DNA from 3 places in the Streptomyces sp. NPDC058525 genome. Region 1 is predicted to be linked to each of the others. Evidence: riboswitches for the same ligand, from Rfam matches in the RefSeq annotation. Region 1 holds a riboswitch; each other region holds the start of a gene.
The links. Region 1 has a riboswitch for thiamine pyrophosphate ahead of thiC (phosphomethylpyrimidine synthase ThiC). Riboswitches for the same ligand answer to the same signal wherever they lie in the genome.
Positions count from the first base shown of each region.

Region 2: it holds a riboswitch for thiamine pyrophosphate, as region 1 does, so the genes downstream of both, ACFWP3_RS13085 (thiamine ABC transporter substrate binding subunit) here and thiC (phosphomethylpyrimidine synthase ThiC) in region 1, are expected to answer to the same signal.
Region 3: it holds a riboswitch for thiamine pyrophosphate, as region 1 does, so the genes downstream of both, thiO (glycine oxidase ThiO) here and thiC (phosphomethylpyrimidine synthase ThiC) in region 1, are expected to answer to the same signal.

Region 1 is NZ_JBHXNP010000075.1:26,107-31,300, forward strand. Features, by position in the region: gene ACFWP3_RS29120 (DUF5326 family protein) at 33-263, shown strand; gene ACFWP3_RS29125 (IclR family transcriptional regulator) at 541-1,287, shown strand; gene ACFWP3_RS29130 (SsgA family sporulation/cell division regulator) at 1,385-1,834, shown strand; gene ACFWP3_RS29135 (YibE/F family protein) at 1,850-3,229, opposite strand; TPP riboswitch at 3,302-3,447, shown strand; gene thiC (phosphomethylpyrimidine synthase ThiC) at 3,441-5,194, shown strand, end outside.
Region 2 is NZ_JBHXNP010000021.1:155-7,984, forward strand. Features, by position in the region: gene rlmN (23S rRNA (adenine(2503)-C(2))-methyltransferase RlmN) at 51-1,166, shown strand; TPP riboswitch at 1,225-1,334, shown strand; gene ACFWP3_RS13085 (thiamine ABC transporter substrate binding subunit) at 1,419-2,519, shown strand; gene ACFWP3_RS13090 (ABC transporter permease) at 2,615-4,231, shown strand; gene ACFWP3_RS13095 (ABC transporter ATP-binding protein) at 4,231-5,322, shown strand; gene ACFWP3_RS13100 (cytochrome P450) at 5,319-6,569, opposite strand; gene ACFWP3_RS13105 (NAD(P)/FAD-dependent oxidoreductase) at 6,645-7,830, opposite strand, start outside.
Region 3 is NZ_JBHXNP010000076.1:1,226-9,055, reverse strand. Features, by position in the region: gene ACFWP3_RS29245 (thiazole synthase) at 98-895, opposite strand; gene thiS (sulfur carrier protein ThiS) at 901-1,101, opposite strand; gene thiO (glycine oxidase ThiO) at 1,098-2,267, opposite strand; TPP riboswitch at 2,265-2,377, opposite strand; gene ACFWP3_RS29230 (NAD(P)/FAD-dependent oxidoreductase) at 2,458-3,678, shown strand; gene ACFWP3_RS29225 (Rv2175c family DNA-binding protein) at 3,751-4,116, shown strand; gene thiE (thiamine phosphate synthase) at 4,193-4,834, shown strand; gene metF (methylenetetrahydrofolate reductase [NAD(P)H]) at 4,925-5,839, shown strand; gene ACFWP3_RS29210 (hypothetical protein) at 5,891-6,808, shown strand; gene ACFWP3_RS29205 (phytoene desaturase family protein) at 6,831-7,830, opposite strand, start outside.

The DNA.
Region 1 (5,194 bases):
CGGACGAGGAAGACGAGGAAGAGGTCGCAGACATGGACGGCATCCGAGAGGTATTCGCAGGCATGCCCTGGTGGGTCAAGTGGGTCGCGGTCCCTCTGCTGGCGCTGTTCGTCTTCGGCGGTGTGATCACGAGCATCCTCGGTGCGCTGATCTCGATCGTCTTCAAGCTGCTCCTCTTCGTCGGCCTCGTCGGCGGCCTGGTCTTCGTGGTGAAGAAGTTCAGCGGCCGCGGCGCGAAGTCCTCTTCCTCGGGTGAGTGGTAGAGGGAGCCGGCCCGGAGAGTTCCGGATTGGGCCAGTCGGGGGAAGGTGCCGGGCGAAACCGCTCACACCACAGGAACCGGCCGATACAGTGGCAATCTGTGCCGTCCCCTGGGCGCCGACTGCCGGTACTACTGCTCCGAACCGCGGCTATCCCAAGTACGTGCCGAGCACGACCCCCAGGAGCACGGCATACGCGGGGGTGGCCCCCGCAGGGCGGGCCCCCACAGCCCGCCGCCACGCCTGGGGGTGAGCTTTGTCTTCGGTTCACAACGCCGGAGTGCCGACTCTCATCGGTTCGGTACAGCGGGCGCTGAGGCTGCTCGAAGCGGTTGGCGCGCATAGCGAGGGAGCCCCGGCGAAACAGCTGGCGCGCGAGGCCGGGCTCCCGCTTCCCACCGCGTACCACCTGCTGCGCACCCTGACCCACGAGGGCTATCTGCGCAGAGAGAGCGGAGTCTTCGTGCTGGGCGCCGCGGCCGGTCGCCTGGCCGGTGGAGGACTCCAGCAGAAACGTCGCAGCATGATCCTCGACTCGCTCGCGCACTTCCGCGACGCCGTCGGGGCCCCCGTCTACTTCGCGATGTTCCGCGAGGGTGAGATCGAGGTCGTGGGTGTCTCGGACACCCCGGCCAACCCGGCCTGCGAGGAGTGGGCCGATTTCCGCGAGACCGGCCACGCGCACGCCATCGGGCAGTGCCTGCTCGGCCAGCTCGACGAGAAGACGCGCAAGGACTATTACGACCGGCACCCGGTCGAGGCCATCACCCCTTATACGGTGCCCGATCAAAGGTCACTGGAACACCGGATCGGTTCCTTGCAGCGGATGCAGCCTGTAATCGAACGCCAGGAATATGCCTTGGGCACGGTATGCGCCGCGATCCCCATTACCGCGGGCGATGCCGCCGCGACCATGGCGATTTCTCTACCCTTGCACCAGGAAGAAAGATTGCTTTGTGTAGTCGATCGGCTACGGAGTGAAGTAGGCGCGCTGTTGAGCACCCTCTCGTTCTCTATCAGTATCTGAAAACTCACTCCTTGTGATCTGCTGGCGCTTCCACCACCCTTGTCAAGAGGGCCCTGGGGGATCATTCCTGGCCACTTCCACTACAGCGGGGTAGGCAATGCGCGAGTCGGTACAGGCAGAGGTCATGATGAGCTTCCTCGTTTCCGAGGAGCTCTCGTTCCGGATCCCGGTGGAACTCCGGTACGACGCTCGTGATCCCTACGCAGTCCGCCTTACCTTCCACCTTCCCGGAGACGCGCCCGTGACCTGGGCGTTCGGCCGGGAGCTCCTCCTCGACGGCATCAACAAGCCGTGCGGTGACGGCGATGTGCACATCGCCCCCACCGATCCCGAGGAACTGTCCGACGTCCACATCCGCCTCCAGGTCGGCGGCGACCGCGCTCTGTTCCGCGCCGGCGCGGCGCCGCTCGTCGCGTTCCTCGACCGCACCGACCGGCTCGTACCGCTCGGTCAGGAGCGGAACCTGGGCGACTTCGAGGAGAACCTGGACGAGGCGCTCGGCAAGATCCTGGCCGAGTCCCGGCAGAACGAGCAGAACGCGGGCTGACCGGGCACCACCGATTCAGCGCTTGCGCCGCCGGCCCCGGCCGCCGCGGACCGGTCCCGAGGCCGATCCCGTGCCCGGGGTCCCCGGCCGGTCGGCGGAGACGACCAGGGCAGCCAGCGCCGTCGTCACCGGCACCGAGGCGACGAGGCCGATCGAGCCCACCAGGGTCCGTACGATCTCCTCCGCGACCAGTTCGCTGTTCGCCACCGAACCCATGCTGCTGTTCGCGATCGAGAACAGCAGGAGCAGCGGGAGCGCGGCACCCGCGTACGCCAGCACCAGGGTGTTGACCACCGATGCGATGTGGTCGCGGCCGATCCGGATGGCTGCCCGGTACAGGGAGCGCGGCCCCATCGACGGGTCCGCGTGGTGGAGTTCCCAGACCGCCGACGTCTGGGTGACCGTCACGTCGTCGAGGACGCCCAGCGATCCGATGATCACGCCTGCGAGCAGCAAACCGCTCATGTCGATGTCCGGGTAGAGCCCGTGGATCAGCCCCGTGTTGTCGTCGGTGTTGCCGCTGAGGAACGCCCAGTCGATGAACAGCGAGCCCAGCAGGCCGATCAGCAGCAGCGAGACGAGCGTGCCGAGGACGGCGACCGAGGTGCGGGCGGTCAGTCCGTGGCACATGTACAGGGCGATGAGCATGATCGCGCTCGCCCCGATCACCGCGACGAGCAGCGGGTTCGAGCCTTGCAGGATGGCCGGGAGGATGAAGAGGGTCAGCACGCCGAAGCTGATGACCAGCGCGATCAGCGCGAACAGTCCGCGCATCCGGCCGACCACGACCACCGCGACGGCGAAGATGGCCGCCAGCAGCGCCATGGGGAACTTGCGGTTCACGTCGATCACCGAGTACTGGAGATCGCGCGGGGCGTCCGGCGCGTAGGCGACCACCACCTCCTGGCCGTCCGTCAGCTGCCGTGGTGCGCCCGGCTGGACGATCTCCACGAAGGTGCGGCCCTGGTCCGGCCCGGTGCCGACCCGCACGGTGGCCTTCTTGCACTCGCCCGTCTGCGCGGCCTGCGCCTCACGGCCCTCGGGGGTGGTGACGTTCCCGGTGGTCGGTACCTGCGAGGCGTTCACCGATTTGCAGTCGACGTGCTCGAGCGAGACGACGGTGCCCTGCTGGGTCTGGCGGTCGAAGCCGACGCCCGTGCGCTCGTGGGCGGGGGCGCCGCCCGGCCAGAGCACCACCATGCCGATGCAGACGGCGGCGGCGAAGGGGATCAGCACGGCCGCGATGACCTTGCGCAGGTGCTTCGAGACGGGGGCCGCCGGGCCGTGGCCATGGCTGTGGGAGTGACCGGCGGAGTGCCCGGAACCCGAGTGCGCATGGCTCGTGTGGCCACTGGGATCCGTGGGCTCGGTGGGGGGCTGCGGCGAGGTCGTCACTGGCAGATCATCGCAAGAGATGAGGGGGCCCACTGTTCAGCACGCCCTAGATGACGCTAGCGTGGGGGCACCTTTGCACAACGCGGGAGCTCGGAGCACCGGGCTGAGAGGGCGCTGATCACCGTACGAGCATCACGGATGCGTACGGGAAGAGGCTGCGTCGACCGCCGAACCTGTTACCGGGTAATGCCGGCGTAGGGAGATAGGTCTCATGACCATTCAGGACGCACGCACGTCTGCCGTCAGCCAGGACACCGACGGCCAGACCGAGCGCAAGCCGGGCTGGCACAAGGGCTACGTGGCGGGCTCCCGCCCCGACATCCGGGTGCCGGTCCGCCAGGTCCACCTCACCAACGGCAAGGACGTGACGCTCTACGACACGTCCGGGCCGTACACCGACCCGCAGATCGAGACCGACGTGCGCCGCGGCCTGGCCCCGCTGCGCGAGAACTGGATCATCAGCCGCGGGGACACCGAGGAGTACGCGGGACGTCCCGGGCGCCCCGAGGACGACGGGATCAAGCACACCTCCCCGCGGGGCGGGCTCAAGAACCTCGACGCGGTCTTCCCGGGCCGCCCGCGCCAGCCCCGCCGGGGCCGCGGCGGGGCCGCCGTCACGCAGCTCGCGTACGCCCGCCGGGGCGAGATCACCCCGGAGATGGAGTACGTCGCGATCCGCGAGAACGTCGCCCCCGAGGTCGTCCGCGAGGAGATCGCCGCAGGTCGCGCGGTGCTCCCGGCGAACGTGAACCACCCCGAGATCGAGCCGATGATCATCGGCAAGCGGTTCCTGGTGAAGGTCAATGCCAACATCGGCAACTCAGCGGTCACCTCCTCCATCGAGGAGGAGGTCGACAAGATGACCTGGGCGACCAAGTGGGGCGCCGACACGGTCATGGACCTCTCGACGGGCCGCAACATCCACACCACGCGCGAGTGGGTGCTGCGCAACTCCCCCGTCCCGATCGGCACCGTCCCGCTCTACCAGGCGCTGGAGAAGGTCGACGGCCGCGCCGAGGACCTGACCTGGGAGATCTACAAGGACACGGTCATCGAGCAGGCCGAGCAGGGCGTCGACTACATGACGGTCCACGCCGGCGTGCTGCTGCCCTACGTGCCGCTGACCGCCCGCCGCAAGACCGGCATCGTCTCCCGCGGCGGATCGATCATGGCCGCCTGGTGCCTGGCGCACCACAAGGAGAACTTCCTCTACACGAACTTCGAGGAGCTCTGCGAGATCCTCGCGACGTACGACGTCACGTACTCGCTGGGTGACGGCCTGCGCCCCGGTTCCATCGCGGACGCCAACGACGCGGCCCAGTTCGCCGAGCTGAAGACGCTGGGCGAGCTGAACACGATCGCCAAGCGCCACAACGTCCAGACGATGATCGAGGGCCCGGGCCACGTCCCGATGCACAAGATCAAGGAGAACATCGACCTCCAGCAGGAGATCTGCGAGGAGGCGCCGTTCTACACGCTCGGCCCGCTGACCACGGACGTGGCGCCCGCGTACGACCACATCACCTCGGGCATCGGCGCCGCGATGATCGCCTGGTGGGGCACCGCGATGCTCTGCTACGTCACGCCCAAGGAGCACCTGGGCCTGCCCAACCGCGACGACGTCAAGACCGGCGTCATCACGTACAAGATCTCCGCGCACGCCGCGGACCTGGCCAAGGGGCACCCCGGAGCCCAGGAGTGGGACGACGCGCTGTCGGACGCCCGCTTCGAGTTCCGCTGGGAGGACCAGTTCAACCTGGCCCTCGACCCCGACACGGCCCGTGAGTTCCACGACGAGACCCTGCCCGCCGAGCCGGCCAAGACCGCGCACTTCTGCTCCATGTGCGGTCCGAAGTTCTGCTCGATGAAGATCTCGCAGGACATCCGCCGCGAGCACGGCGGCGACCTGAAGGCCGAGGAGATCCAGGCGGGCATGGCGGAGAAGTCGGCCGAGTTCGCGGCCTC
Region 2 (7,830 bases), on a different contig from region 1:
GCCCTGCACGCGCGGGGTGACCCCCACCTCGTCGTACTGAGGAGTACCGCATGGCCCCCCGCCCCGTTCCGGGTGAGCTCACCTTCGTCGCCCCTCGCGGGGCCAAGAAGCCGCCCCGGCACCTCGCCGACATGACCCCGGCCGAGCGCCGCGAGGCGGTCGCCGCGATCGGCGAGAAGCCGTTCCGGGCCAAGCAGCTCTCCCAGCACTACTTCGCGCGGTACGCGCACGACCCGGCCGAGTGGACCGACATCCCGGCCGGCTCCCGCGACAAGCTCCAGCAGGAGCTGCTGCCCGACCTGATGTCCGTCATCCGGCACATCTCGTGCGACGACGACACCACCCGCAAGACCCTGTGGAAGCTGCACGACGGCACGCTCGTCGAGTCCGTGCTGATGCGCTACCCCGACCGGGTCACCATGTGCATCTCCTCGCAGGCCGGCTGCGGCATGAACTGCCCGTTCTGCGCCACCGGCCAGGCGGGCCTGGACCGCAACCTCTCCACCGCCGAGATCGTGCACCAGATCGTCGACGGCATGCGCGCGCTGCGCGACGGCGAGGTCCCCGGCGGTCCCGCGCGCCTGTCGAACATCGTCTTCATGGGCATGGGCGAGCCGCTCGCCAACTACAACCGCGTGGTCGGCGCCATCCGCCGGCTCACCGACCCCGAGCCCGACGGCCTCGGCCTGTCGCAGCGCGGCATCACCGTCTCCACCGTCGGCCTGGTCCCGGCCATGCTGCGCTTCGCCGACGAGGGCTTCAAGTGCCGCCTCGCGGTCTCGCTGCACGCCCCCGACGACGAGCTGCGCGACACCCTGGTCCCCGTGAACACCCGCTGGAACGTGCGCGAGGTCCTCGACGCGGCCTGGGAGTACGCCGAGAAGTCCGGCCGCCGGATCTCCATCGAGTACGCCCTGATCCGCGACATCAACGACCAGGCCTGGCGCGGCGACCTGCTGGGCAGGCTGCTCAAGGGCAAGCGCGTCCACGTCAACCTGATCCCGCTGAACCCGACGCCGGGCTCCAAGTGGACCGCCTCGCGGCCCGAGGACGAGAAGGCCTTCGTGGAGGCCATCGCCCGGCACGGCGTGCCCGTGACCGTACGGGACACCCGCGGCCAGGAGATCGACGGCGCCTGCGGCCAGCTCGCGGCCTCGGAGCGCTAGTTTCCGCCTCGGGACGTCCGTATTCGGCCACGAGGTACCCTGTGGCCGAACCAATTTCATATTCCGACAGGGGAGCGCCACAGCGCTGAGAGTGCGGTATCCGTCATCCGCAGACCCTCTGAACCTCGCCCCGGTCATTCGGGGTAGGAAGTTCGGTCACCACTCATGCTGTTGCGCCCTGCCCGGCGTCCGCTCCGAGAGAGCGCCGGGCAGGGCCGCGTCTTCTCCTGGACATCCCAGGAGGAATCACCAGTGAGCACCACCAAGAAGATCGCGGGCGCGGCGCTCGCGGCCGCGCTGGGCGTCACCACGCTCAGCGCCTGCGGCGGCGGCGACGCCAAGGACAAGACCGCCGGAGCGAGCGACGCCCCGAAGTCCACGACCGTCACGCTCGTCTCGCACGACTCCTTCAACGTGACCGAGTCGGTCCTCAAGGAGTTCGAGCAGCAGAGCGGCTACACCGTCAAGGTGCTGAAGTCCGGGGACGCCGGCGCCGCGCTGAACCAGGAGATCCTCACCAAGGGCTCCCCGCGCGGAGACGTCTTCTTCGGCGTGGACAACACCCTGCTCTCGCGCGCCCTCGACAACGGGATCTTCACCCCGTACGAGGCCAAGGGCCTGGCCGACGTGAAGCCCGAGTACGTCCTCGACAAGGAGCACCGGGTCACCCCGATCGACTCCGGCGACATCTGCGTCAACTACGACAAGGCCTACTTCGCCGACAAGAAGATCGCCCCGCCGCAGACGCTGGACGACCTGATCAAGCCGGAGTACAAGAACCTGCTGGTCGCCGAGAACGCCGCGACCTCCTCGCCCGGCCTCGGCTTCCTGCTCGCCACCGTCGGCAAATACGGCGACGAGGGCTGGAAGGACTACTGGAGCAAGCTCAAGGACAACGGCGTCGAGATCGTCGACGGCTGGGAGCAGGCCTACAACGAGCGCTTCTCCGGCTCCGCGGGCGGCAAGAAGGCCAAGGGCGACCGCCCGCTGGTCGTCTCCTACGCCTCCAGCCCGCCGGTCGAGGTGCTGTACGCCGAGCCGCAGCCGGCCGAGGCCCCGACGGGTGTCGCCACCGGCACCTGCTTCCGCCAGACCGAGTTCGCGGGCCTGCTCAAGGGCGCGAAGAACGAGGCGGGCGGCAAGGCCCTCCTGGACTTCCTGATCAGCAAGAAGTTCCAGGAGGACATGCCGCTCCAGATGTTCGTGAACCCCGTGACGAAGGACGCCGCCCTGCCGGAGCTGTTCACCAAGCACGGCGTGGTGGTCGAGAAGCCCGAGAACGTGGCTCCCGAGACCATCGCCAAGAACCGTGAGCAGTGGGTCAAGGCATGGACCTCGCTCGTCGTGAAGTAGGCGGCACCAAGGGCACGGGCGCGGCGCCGGGGGGCGCCGCGCCGGTCCCCGGCGCCCGCGAAGGCGGGCGGGCCGTGGCCGTACGGCTCGCCCTGATGGCCGTGCCCCTCGCCTTCTTCGGGCTGTTCTTCGCCTACCCCGTGGCCGCGATCGTCGGCCGCGGGCTGAAGACCGACGCCGGCTGGCAGTTCGGCCGGATCGGCGAGGTGCTCGCCCGGCCCGACATCGCGGACGTGCTGTGGTTCACCACCTGGCAGGCGCTCGCCTCCACCGCGCTCACGCTGCTGATCGCGCTCCCCGGCGCCTACGTCTTCGCGCGCTTCGAGTTCCCCGGCAAGCAGCTGCTCCGGGCCCTGGTGACCGTCCCGTTCGTACTGCCGACCGTGGTCGTCGGCACCGCCTTCCTCGCGCTGGTCGGCCGGGGCGGGCTGCTCGACGAACTGGCCGGGGTCCGGCTGGACACCACGGTCTGGGCGATCCTCCTCGCGCACGTCTTCTTCAACTACGCCGTCGTCGTACGGACGGTCGGCGGGCTGTGGGCCCAGCTGGACCCGCGGCAGGAGGAGGCCGCCCGGGTGCTCGGCGCCGGACGGTTCGCCGCCTGGCGGCGGGTGACGCTGCCCGCGCTGGCCCCGGCCGTGGCCGCCGCCTCGCTGATGGTGTTCCTGTTCACCTTCAGCTCCTTCGGCGTCGTACTGATCCTGGGCGGGCCCGCGTACTCCACCCTGGAGGTGGAGGTCTACCGGCAGACCGCGCAGCTCCTGGACCTGCCCACGGCCGCGGTGCTGACGATGGTGCAGTTCGCGGCGATCGGCGGGATCCTCGCGGTGCACGCCCGGACGGTGCGCAGGCGGGAGACCGCGCTGCGGCTGGTCGACCCGGGGCGCACCACGCACCGGCCGCGCGGCTGGGCGCAGCGCACCCTGCTGGGCGGGGTGCTGCTGACGGTCGCCCTGCTGATCGTGGCCCCGCTGGCGGTGCTGGTGGAGCGGTCCTTCGACGCGCCCGGCGGGTACGGCCTCGGCTTCTACCGGGCGCTCCAGGAGGTGGGCGCGGGCGGCGGAACCTTCCTGGTGCCGCCGCTGGAGGCGATCTGGAACTCCCTGCAGTACGCGCTCGCCGCCACCGCCATCGCCCTGCTGATCGGCGGACTCGCGGCCGCGGCCCTGACCAGGCGCGGAGGGCGGTTCGTACGGGGCTTCGACGCGCTGCTGATGCTGCCGCTCGGGGTGTCCGCCGTGACCGTCGGCTTCGGGTTCCTGATCACCCTGGACGAGCCGCCGCTGGACCTGCGGACCTCGTGGATCCTGGTGCCGCTCGCTCAGGCCCTGGTGGGCGTGCCGTTCGTCGTGCGGACCATGCTGCCGGTGCTGCGCGCGGTCGACGGGCGGCTGCGGGAGGCCGCGGCCGTACTCGGCGCGTCCCCGCTGCGGGCCTGGCGGGAGGTGGACCTGCCGCTGGTGCGGCGTGCGCTGCTGATCGCGGCGGGCTTCGCCTTCGCCGTCTCGCTCGGGGAGTTCGGCGCGACCGTCTTCATCGCCCGGCCGGACCATCCGACGCTGCCGGTGGCCGTGGCGCGGCTGCTGGGGCGGGCCGGGGAGATGAACTACGGGCAGGCGATGGCCCTGAGCACGATTCTGATGCTGGTGTGCGCGGTGTCCCTGCTGGTGCTGGAGCGACTGCGTCCCGACAAGACCTCGGGAGAATTCTGATGACACTGCTCCGGCTGGACGGGGTGTCGGTCCGCTTCGGTGAGCGGGCGGTCGTGGACGAGGTGGACCTGGAGGTCGCCGAGCACGAGACCGTGTGCGTGCTGGGGCCGAGCGGGAGCGGCAAGTCGACCCTGCTGCGGGTGGTCGCCGGGCTCCAGCCGGTGTCCGCGGGCCGGGTGTCGCTGGGCGGGGCGGACCAGGCCGGCGTGGCCGTGCACCGGCGGGGCGTGGGCCTGATGTTCCAGGACCACCAGCTCTTCCCGCACCGGGACGTCGGCGGGAACGTCGCCTTCGGCTTGCGGATGCGGGGCGCGGGACGCGGTTCGTACGAGGCCCGGGTCGCGGAGCTGCTGGAGCTGGTCGGCCTCCCCGGGGCCCAGGACCGCGCGGTGGCCTCGCTGTCCGGAGGCGAGCAGCAGCGGGTCGCGCTGGCCCGCGCGCTGGCCCCGTCGCCGCGGCTGCTGATGCTGGACGAACCGCTGGGCCAGCTGGACCGGGGGCTGCGGGAGCGGCTCGTGGCGGAGCTCCGGCAGCTGTTCGCCCGGCTGGGCACGACGGTGCTCGCCGTCACGCACGACCAGGGGGAGGCCTTTGCGCTGGCCGACCGGGTGGTGGTGATGCGGGACGGCAGGATCGCGCAGGCCGGGAGCCCGCTGGAGGTGTGGCAGCGGCCCGCGTCGGAGTTCGTGGCACGGTTCCTCGGCTTCGAGAACGTGGTCCCGGCCGTGGTCACGGGCACTGCGGCCGGGACCCCGTGGGGCGAGGTCCCGGTGCCGGAGGGATCCCCCGAGGGGGAGCAGCGGCTGCTGATCCGTCCGGCCGGGGTGGTGCTGTGTGCGGCCGGCCTGCGCTGCGAGGTGGTCTCCCGCACCTTCCGCGGCACGCACGTGGCCCTGCTGCTGCGGCCGGAGGCGGGTCCGCTGCTGGAGGCGGAGTGCGGGCTGGAGGGGGCGCCGGCCGCGGGGGACCGGGTCGCGGTGTCCTTCACCCCGTCCGAGGTCGTCCTCCTCCCGGCGGACCCGGGCCGTGACCAGGGCCGTGACCAGGGCCAGGACTCGCGGCAGGACCCGGGGCAGGGCCGGGGAGACTAGGGACGGATGCCGTCACAGGCGATCGGCAGGTGGCGCGGGCCGCGCAGGACCGCGTTCTGACGGTACGGCGGCGGGTCCTCCAGCAGCCGGGGGTTCTCCAGCCGGCGGGCGAGTTCGCTCAGGGCGAGCTGCGCCTCCTGGCGGGCGAGCGGCGCCCCGAAGCAGCTGTGGATGCCGCTGCCGAGGCCGAGGTGCTGGATGTCCTTGCGGTCGGGGTCGAAGCGGTCCGGGTTCTCGAACCGCTTCGGGTCGCGGTTCCCGGACGCCAGGATCAGCCACAGGGAAGCGCCCTTGGGGATGGTGACGCCGGCGACCTCGATGTCGGAGAGGGTGGTGCGCTGGGGGAGCAGCTGCACGGGCGGCTCGTAGCGCAGCAGTTCCTCGACGATGGGGACCGACAGGCCCGGGTCCACGCGGAGCCGGTCGAGGACGTCCGGGTGGCGCAGCAGGGTCAGCATGCCGTTGGTGATCAGGTTGACCGTGGTCTCGTGGCCCGCGATCAGCAGCAGCGCCGAGGTGCTGAGCGCCTCCATGGTGGTCATCGATCCGTCCGGGCCGTCATCGGTCGCCAGCTGCGACAGCATGTCGTCGCCCGGGTTCTTGCGGCGCTCCTCGATCAGCCCGGCCAGGTACATGCCCAGTTCCATCCGGGCGTCCATGGCGCCCTTGCCGTGCTGGGTGGGGTCCGCGTCCGGGTCGGGGTCCAGGCTCGCGGCGAGGGTCTCCGCCCAGACGTGGAACTTCGGCTCGTCCTCGCGGGGCACGCCGAGCAGCCGGCAGATGACCGTGACCGGGAAGGGGTACGCGAACTGGTCGACCAGGTCGACGCGGTCCAGGTTCCCGTTGGTGGCGATGGAGTCGATCAGCCCGGAGACCAGCCCGCCGAGTTCCTCGCGCATGTCGTGCACCCGGTGGGGGGCGTGCGGGGGACCGAACGGACGGTTCGTCATGCGCCGCAGCCGGTCGTGGTCCGGCGGGTCGAGCTTGAGGAAGGACGGCGGCAGGGACGTGCCCGTCCCCTCGTCCTCGGACTGGCCCAGCGGGTCGTCCCCGGTCGACTTCAGGTTCTTGGCGTCGGAGCTGATCCGCGGGTCGTGCAGCAGGCTCTGGATCTCGTAGTACGTGCTGACCACGTAGGGGCCGTCCCCGTCGTGGGACACCGGGGTCTTGCGGAGCTCCTCGTACAGCGGGTACGGGTTCGCGCGGTTCGCGTAGTCGATGATCTCCCGCAGGATGGCTTGTGTCATGACGGGTCCTCGTGATCCTCGTGATCCTCGGGGGAGGGCGCGGTGGGCTCGGGCGCGGTCGGGGGCGGGGCAGGGTCAGGGGCGCCCGGGGACGAAGGTCATCTTCCGGTCGGCCGGCGAGTAGCCGCTGAGGATGATGTTCGGTCCGTGCGTCGGCACCGAGGGGTCCGGGAACTCCGCCGGAACCGGCTTGCTCCCCTCCGGCCTGCGGTCCACCGTCGAGAACTCCGGCGGGAACGGCGCGTTGGCCTCGATCTGCTGCTCGTAGAACGGGAGCCACCGGCAGTTGTCGAAGGTCACGGCGGCGATCACGCGCCCCTGGTACCCGTACACGGCCGCGAACCTGCGCTCCGCGAGCGAGCCCTGCGTGACGAGGAGTTCGGTGCCCATCGGCGGTACGCCGACCGACTTGATGTTCACCCCGAACTGCGAGGACCAGAACGCCGGGACCCACAGGTGGGGGCGGCGGTCCGCGCTCTCGCTGAGCATGTTGTGCGCGGCGGTGTCGGCCTGGGCGACGGCGTTGCCCCAGTGCTCCAGGGACAGGAACTGGTAGCCGAACAGGGCGTGCGGGGAACGTGCCACGTCACCCGCCACATAGATGTCGTCGGTGACGATGCCCCGGATGTCGAAGGCCCGGCAGCCCGCGTCGCAGGCGATGCCCCGGGGGCCCGCACCCAGTCCGGACCCGGCGAGCCATTCGGTGTTGCGCTGCGCGCCGAGCCCGACGACCACCACATCGGCCTCGACGGTGGACCCGTCGGAGAAGTGGGCGGCGCGGACCCGTCCGGAGGGGTCGCCCTCCAGCCCGGTCACCATGACCCCGGTGCGCAGGTCCACGCCGTGCTCGCGGTGCATCCCGGCGGCGATCTCGCCGATCACCCCGCCGAGCGCGCCGACCAGCGGCGCCGCGCCGCGTTCGGCGACGGTGACGTCCAGGCCGCGCTCCCGGCAGGCGGAGGCGATCTCGGACCCGGTGAAGCCGGCTCCGATGACGAGCACCCGGCGCGGGCCGGCGGCCAGGGCCTGTTGCAGCCCTTCGCCGTCGTCGCGGGTGCGCAGCACGAAGACTCCCTTGAGGGCGCCCTCCTCCGCGTTGGGCCAGGGCCGCGCACGGACGCCGGTGGCGATCAGCAGCCGGTCGTACTCGACCTCGTCGCCGTTGCCGAGGCGGACCCGCCGGGCGGCCATGTCCAGGCCGGTGGCGGGGACCCCGAGACGCCAGTCGGCGTCGATGGCCCGGCGGCGGGGGAGCGCCGTG
Region 3 (7,830 bases), on a different contig from region 1:
CCGCACCCGGGGGCGGGTGGGCAACCGCCGACCGGCCCCGGGGGGCGAGGGGAGGAGATGGCGGGCCCGCGCCGCAAGTCCCGTACCCCACCCTCCCTCAGAACGCCGGGCGTTCCGGGTCCAGGGTGGCGCGGCCCTCCGCAGGAGACGACGCGTGGGCGGCGAACCGGCGCTGCGGGATGCGCCCCGCGCGAAACGCGAGCCGCCCCCCCGACACGGCATCGCGCATGGCCGCGGCCATCAGCGCCGGCGCCTGGGCCCGCGTCACCGCCGAGGCGAGCATCACGGCCGCACAGCCCAGCTCCATCGCCAGGGCCGCGTCCGAGGCCGTCCCGGCGCCCGCGTCGAGGATGACCGGGACCCCCGCCCGTTCCGTGATCAGCTCGAAGTTGTGCGGGTTGCGGATCCCCATGCCCGAGCCGATCGGCGACCCCAGCGGCATGATCGCCGCGCAGCCCACGTCCTCCAGCTTGCGCGCCAGCACCGGGTCGTCGTTCGTGTACGGCAGGACGGTGAAGCCCTCGTCCACCAGGGTCTCGGCCGCGTCGAGGAGCTCCACGCCGTCCGGCAGGAGGGTCCGCTCGTCCGCGACCACCTCCAGCTTGATCCAGTCCGTGCCCAGCGCCTCCCGCGCGAGCCGCGCGGTGAGCACGGCCTCGCCCGCCGTGAAGCAGCCCGCCGTGTTGGGGAGGACCGCGATGCCGAGCTTCGACAGCACGGAGAGGACGGAGCCCTGGACCGTCGGGTCCAGCCGCCGCATCGCCACCGTCGTGAGTTCCGTGCCGGAGGCCACCAGGGCCCGCTCGAGCACGTCCAGGCTCGGGGCCCCGCCCGTACCCATGATCAGGCGGGAGGAGAAGGTCCGGCCGCCGAGCGTGAAGAGGTCGTCTGCCATGGCGCTCAGCCTCCCTGGACCGCGGTGAGGATCTCGACCCGGTCGCCCTCGCCCACGGCCGTGGCCGGCCACTGCCCGCGCGGGACCACGGTCTCGTTGAGCGCGGCGGCGACTCCGGAGGGCGCCGCGGTGAGGGTGGCGACCACCGCGTCGAGCGTGGTGCCGGCCGCGACCTCGCGCGGCTCGCCGTTGACGGAGATGGTCATGCGTACGACTCCTGACGTGCGGCGGAGAACCGGCGGGGGCTGAAGGGGCGGGCGATCGGCGGCAGTTCGCCGGTGGTCAGCAGGTCCGCCATGACCTCGCCGGTGAGCGGGGTCAGCAGCACCCCGTTGCGGTAGTGCCCGGTCGCCAGGTGCAGGCCCGGCAGGTCGGTCGGGCCGAGCATCGGCGCGTTGTCGGGCGAGCCGGGGCGCAGTCCCGCCCGGGTTTCCACCAGCGGGAGTTCGGTGATGCCGGGCACCAGCTCGTGGGCGTCGCGCAGGAGTTCGTAGACCCCGCCCGCGGTGACCGTGGTGTCCCAGCCGAGTTCCTCGCTGGTGGCGCCGATGACGAGTTCGCCGCTCTCCCGCGGCACCAGGTAGACGTGGCTGCCGCGTACGACGGCCCGTACGGTCCGCGACAGGAACGGCGCGTAGGCGGGGGGCACCGACAGGCGCAGCACCTGTCCCTTCACCGGGCGTACGGGTGCCACCACCTCCGCCGGTACGCCCGCCAGCCGGCCGCTGAGCGAGCCCGCCGCCAGCACGACCTGGTCGGCGCGCAGCTCCGTACCGTCGTCGAGGACGGCGCCGGCCGCCCGGTCGGCGGTGACGAGCAGCCGTTCCACGGCCGCCCGGTGGACCTCCACCCCGGCCCGTTCGCACGCGGTGAGCAGGGCGGCCGCGAGCAGCCGCGGGTCGACCTGGTGGTCGCCGTCCACGCGCAGCCCGCCGCGGACGCCCGGGGCCAGCATCGGCTCCAGGCGGCGGCACTCGCGGCCGGTGAGCCACTCCGATTCCAGGCCGCAGCGGCGCTGGAGGGCGTGCAGCTCGCGCAGGTGGAGCCGGTCGTCGGCGTCCAGGGCGACGGCGAGGGTGCCGCAGGCGCGGTAGCCGATGTCCAGGCCGCCGCTCGCCTCGGCGAGCTCGGCGGCGAACTCCGGATAGCGTGCGGCGGAGGCGAGGCCCAGGCCCAGCAGGGCCTCCTCGCCGTAGTGCAGCTCCGTGACCGGGGCGAGCATGCCGGCCGCGACCTGGGCGGCCCCGCCGCCGGGGGCCGGATCGGCCAGTACGGTGCCGAGGCCCCGGCGGGCCGCCTGCCAGGCCGTGACGAGTCCGATGATCCCGCCCCCGATGACGAGGACGTCGGATCCCTTCCGAGATGAGTGCATGGGCGTCCAGCCCCTCCCTTCGCCGGCATGACCCGGATCAGGTTCGTACGGTCGGAGGCCGTCCAGCCTCCCTCTCAGCCCGGTGCGCCCGGACTCCCGCGATAGGTACGGTGGCCAGACTAACCCCGTCGCCGACGGCGGGTAAGGGGCACCTATTCCTGACGGGCCGTCAGATGATTAGGGTGGCCGGGTGAACGAGCAGACGGAACAGACTGAGAGCGGCGTCGTGATCGTCGGCGCCGGAATGGCCGGTGTGCAGACCGCCGTCGCCCTGCGCGAGGGCGGATTCACCGGCCCCGTGACCCTGCTGGGCGCCGAGCCCCACCAGCCCTACGACCGGCCCCCGCTGTCCAAGGCGGTCCTGCTCGGCAAGGCCGAGGACTCCGCCTTCGACGTGGACTTCGAGGCGCTGGACATCGACCTGCGGCTCGGCACCGAGGTCACCGGGCTGCGGGCCGGCGCACGCGAACTGGACACCGAGGCCGGGCCCGTCCCGTACGGGGTCCTCGTCCTGGCCACCGGCGCACAGCCGCTGACCCTGCCCGGGACCGACGGCGTCCAGGGCGTGCACCTGCTGCGCACCCTGGACGACGCGGAGCGGCTGCGCCCCGTACTGGCAGCCGCGCCCTCGGTCGTGGTCGTCGGGGCGGGCTGGATCGGCGCCGAGTTCGCCACCGCGGCCCGCGAGGCGGGCTGCGAGGTGACCGTGGTCGAGGCCGCGGACCGGGTCCTGGCGGGCGCGCTGCCCGCCGAGGTCGCCGAGCCGATGGCCCGCTGGTACGAGGAGGCCGGCGCCGGCCTCGTCACCGGAGCGAAGGTCGCCGGGGTCGAGGAGGGCCGGGTGCTCCTCGCCGACGGGCGGGCGCTGCCGGCCGGCGCGGTGGTGGTGGGCATCGGCGCCCGCCCCGCCACCGGCTGGCTGGCCGGGACCGGCGTGGAGCTCGGCCCCGACGGCTCGGTCACCGCCGACGCCCACCTGCGGACCTCGCTGCCCGGCGTGTACGCGGTCGGCGACTGCGCCTCCTTCCCCTCGGCCCGCTACGGGACCCGGCTGCTCGTGCACCACTGGGACAACGCGCTCCAGGGGCCGCGGGCGGTCGCCGCGAACATCCTGGCCGGGGAGCCGGCCCGGGCCTACGACCCCGTGCCGTACTTCTGGTCGGAGCAGTTCGGCCGCTTCGTCCAGTACGCCGGCCACCACGGCGGGGCCGACACCCTGCTCTGGCGCGGCGACCCGGGGGAGCCGGCCTGGTCGGTGTGCTGGCTGAAGGACGGGGCCCTGGTCGCGCTGCTGGCCGTCGGCCGCCCCCGCGACCTGGCGCAGGGCCGCAAGCTGATCGAGACGGGGGCGCAGCTGGACCCGGCCAAGGTCCGCGACCCGGGTACCCCGCTCAAGTCGGCGACGGCCTGACGGCGGAGCACCGGGCCCCCGGACGGCTCGCCCCGGTACCGGCGGCCCAGCCGAAGTGGCAGGCTTGTCCCCGTGACCGAGATTGACGCAAAGATCGATGCCCTTGTCCCCTCCTGGCTGCACCTCCCCGACATCGCGGAGATGCTCGACGTCGAGGTGACCCGGGTCCGCCAGATGGTCAAGGAGGGGCAGCTCATCGCCGTACGCCGGGGCGAGAACCGCGCCCTGCAGGTACCGGCCCCCTTCATCGACGGAGACAAGGTCGTGAAGGGCCTCGTCGGACTGCTCACCGTGCTGCGCGACGACGGCTTCTCCGACGCGGAGATCCTGGAGTGGCTCTTCACGGCGGACCCGACCCTGCCCGGCACCCCCGCGCAGGCGCTGAGCGAGAATCGCGGCACGGAGGTCAAGCGCCGCGCCCAGGCGCTCGCCCTCTGACCTGATCCGCATCCGCTCCACCGCGGTGTACGGGCCCCCGGGGTCCGTACACCGCCTCCATCACGGGGGTACACCCATGCAGCTGTCCGACGCCCGGCTCTACCTGTGCACGGACGCCCGCAAGCGCCAGGGTGACCTCCCCGAGTTCCTGGACGCCGTACTGGCCGGCGGCGTGGACATCGTCCAGCTGCGCGACAAGGGCATGGAGGCGGGCGAAGAGCTCGAGCACCTCCAGGTCTTCGCCGAGGCCGCCCGGCGCCACGGCAAGCTGCTCGCCGTGAACGACCGGGCCGACGTCGCCCACGCCATCGGCTCCGACGTGCTCCACCTCGGCCAGGGCGACATCCCCGTGCCCGCCGCCCGCGCCATCCTCGGCGGCCCCGGCTCCGTGCTCATCGGCCGCTCCTGCCACGCCGAGGCCGAGGTCGACGCGGCCGTGGCCGAGCCCGGCGTGGACTACTTCTGCACCGGCCCCTGCTGGCCCACCCCCACCAAGCCCGGCCGCTACGCCCCAGGCCTCGGACTCGTCCGGTACGCCGCCTCGCTCGGGCAGGACCGGCCCTGGTTCGCGATCGGCGGCATCGACAGCGGCAATCTGGACGAGGTGCTGGACGCCGGAGCCACCCGCGTCGTCGTCGTCCGGGCCCTCACCGAGGCCACCGACCCCGGCGCCGCCGCCGCGGAACTCGCCAAGCGGGTCCGCGCCCGCCTCGGCTAGGACGGGCCCGCCCCCCGGAGGGTGTCCAAAAACGTGTCCAAAAGGCGGACACCGCTTCGGTGTCCGCCAGCCCGCGTCTAACCTGCCCGTATGGCCTCTGGTACCGCTTCCACCTGGTCGGATCGTGCACACACGGTCCGCGACCTCCTCGCGTCCGGGCGCTCGTACTCCTTCGAGTTCTGGGCCCCCAAGACGGAGAAGGGCGAACGCAACCTCTGGAACGCGCTGCGGCGGGTCGAGGCGGTATCCCCGAGCTTCGTCTCCGTGACCTACGGAGCCGGCGGTTCCACCCGCGGCGGCACCGTCAAGGCCACCGAGCAGATCGCCTCGGACACCACCCTCACCCCGGTCGCCCACCTCACCGCCGTCGACCACTCCATCGCCGAGCTGCGCCACGTCATCGGCCAGTTCGCCGACGCCGGCATCCGCAACATGCTCGCCCTGCGCGGCGACCCGCCGGGCGACCCGATGGCCGATTGGGTGGCGCACCCGGAGGGGGTGCACTTCGCCGCCGACCTGGTCCGGCTGCTCAAGGAGTCCGGCGACTTCTGCGTGGGCGTCGCCGCCTTCCCCGAGATGCACCCGCGTTCGAAGGACTGGGATACGGACATCCGGCATTTCGTGGACAAGTGCCGCGCGGGCGCCGACTATGCGATCACCCAGATGTTCTTCGATCCGGAGAATTATCTGCGGCTGCGCGACAGCGTCGAGAAGGCGGGCTGCGAGACCCCGATCATCCCCGAGGTCATGCCTGTTGTGGGCATCAAGCAGCTCGACCGGCTGCCCCAACTCAGCAACGCGGTCTTCCCCGCGGACGTGAAAGAACGCATGCTCGCCGTCAAGGACGACCCGGCCGCTGTACGCTCCATTGGCATCGAGTTCGCCACGGAGTTCTGCGCGCGGCTGCTGTCCGAGGGTGTCCCAGGGCTGCACTTCATCACGCTGAACAATTCCACGGCGTCTCTCGAGATCTACGAGAACCTGGGCCTGCACCAGCGGGCCTGACCGGCGGGCCCCCGTTGCCTGGGCGGCCGGCCGTACCGAGAGGGGCCATGCATGGGTATGACGGTCCTCTACATCGCGTTCGGCTTCGTCGCGCTGTGGTTGCTTGCCGAGGTCCTGATGCAGTACAAGGCCCGGCTCCGCTGGCGCCTGCTCGCCTTCACCGGCTTCCTCGGCGTGGTCGCCGGGGTGGTCCTGCCGTCGGTGCCGGTCATCGGCGCCGGCGCGGCAGCGTTCGCCGTGGGCCAGACCCTGGTGACGCTCTCCTTCCGCAAGGGCTTCGTGGCCGGCTGGGCGCTGCGGCGCGGCGGGGAACCCGTACGGCAGTCCGGCCGCCGGCGCTCCGGCGGCGCGCGTCCCGAACCGGCCCTCCAGGTCACCGCGCTGGAGTACGAGGGCGCGGACGGGGCCGCGGAAGCGGCCGAAGACCGCGTCTCCGAGCGGCGGTTCCCGCCCGCGGTCGAGGACGTCTACAGCCCGCAGCCGATGCCCGAGGACACCGGCTCCTACGGCATACAGAGCTTCGCGCCCACCGCCGACGCGGGCCAGACGGCCGCCTTCGCCTCGCCGTTCACCACGGCCGAGCAGGACGCCCACCAGTACGCCGCGTACTACGACCCCGCGGGCCAGGGCGGGGTCGGCGGGTACGACTACTCCGCCGGCTACCAGCCGGGCGATCAGCAGCAGGTCTACGCCGCCTACTCGGACCCGTACATCGGCACCGGCGGGGGCCTCGGACAGCCGGCGTCCTACGACTACGCGAACGACGCGAACTACGCCCAGTACTCCGCCTACCCCCCGTACCCCGACCACGGGCAGCAGCAGTACTCCATGGACACCCCGCCCGGCGGGGTCTGGGTCCCGCAGCAGCGCGACGCCGCCCAGCCCTACCCGGGGGACGAGCAGGGCGGCGAGCCGCCGCAGCAGTACCCGTACCCCCAGCAGGGCGAGTACGAGCAGTACCGCTACTGAGCGCCCGCCGGCCGCGGCCCGGTCACTGGGAGCCGCGGAACTCCGCGCCCTCCACGATCAGCCCGGCCACCAGGGCCCCGGTCATCCCGGCGTGCGCCAGCCCGCCGCCGGGGTGCGCCCAGCCGCCCGCCAGGTACAGCCCCGGCACGGCCGTGGCGTTGGCCGGGTAGAGCAGCCGCCCGCCGGCCCCCGCGAGGGCGGGGGCGGGCACCGAGCCGCCCGGGGCGCCGGTCGCCGCCTCGATGTCGGCGGGGGTGTGCGCCTCGTGCCACAGCAGCCGCTCCCGCAGCCCCGGCACGGCCCGCCCGGCCAGCTCCAGCAGCCGCTCGGGGGACGGGTCCGCCGCGCCCGTCGCGCCCGCCGGTCCGCACACGGCGGTCACCGTCACCGCCTCGTGGTCCGCGTCGGGGCGGGTGGCGGGGTCGTCGGGGCGCAGGACGGTGACGTCCAGGCCGGGGGAGTGCACGAGGGTGCGGTGGACGGTCCCCGGGGGACGGGCGCCGCTCAGCGCGAGGAACAGGGTGAGCCGGCTCGGCAGGTCCGGGCCGCGGGCCGGGACCGCCTCGCGCGGCCAGGGCAGGGAGGCGGCGGGCAGCAGCCGCGGGTCGATCCCGCAGACGACGGAGTCGGCCGCGACCTCACTGCCGTCGGCCAGCAGCAGCCCGGCCGCACGGCCCGCGTCGGTGCGGACCTCCCGGACCTCCGCGCCGAAGACGAACTCCACCTTCCGCTCACGGCAGCGCTCGTGGACGGCGGTGGCCAGGGCCCGCATCCCGCCGCGCACGTACCAGCTGCCGAAGGTCTGCTCCATGTACGGCAGCACGGCGGCCGAGCCGGGGGCCCGGCCGGGGTCGATCCCGTACGCGCGCACCCGGCCGGCCAGCAGCTCCCCGAGACCGCCGCCCAGCTCCCGGTCGGCCACCTCGGCGAGGGTCGGGGGCCGGCGGCGCAGGAGGCCGCCGCGGCGCAGCGCGGGGTACGGGTCGGCGGCCAGGGCCCGGCGGTCGGCGGGCAGCGGTTCC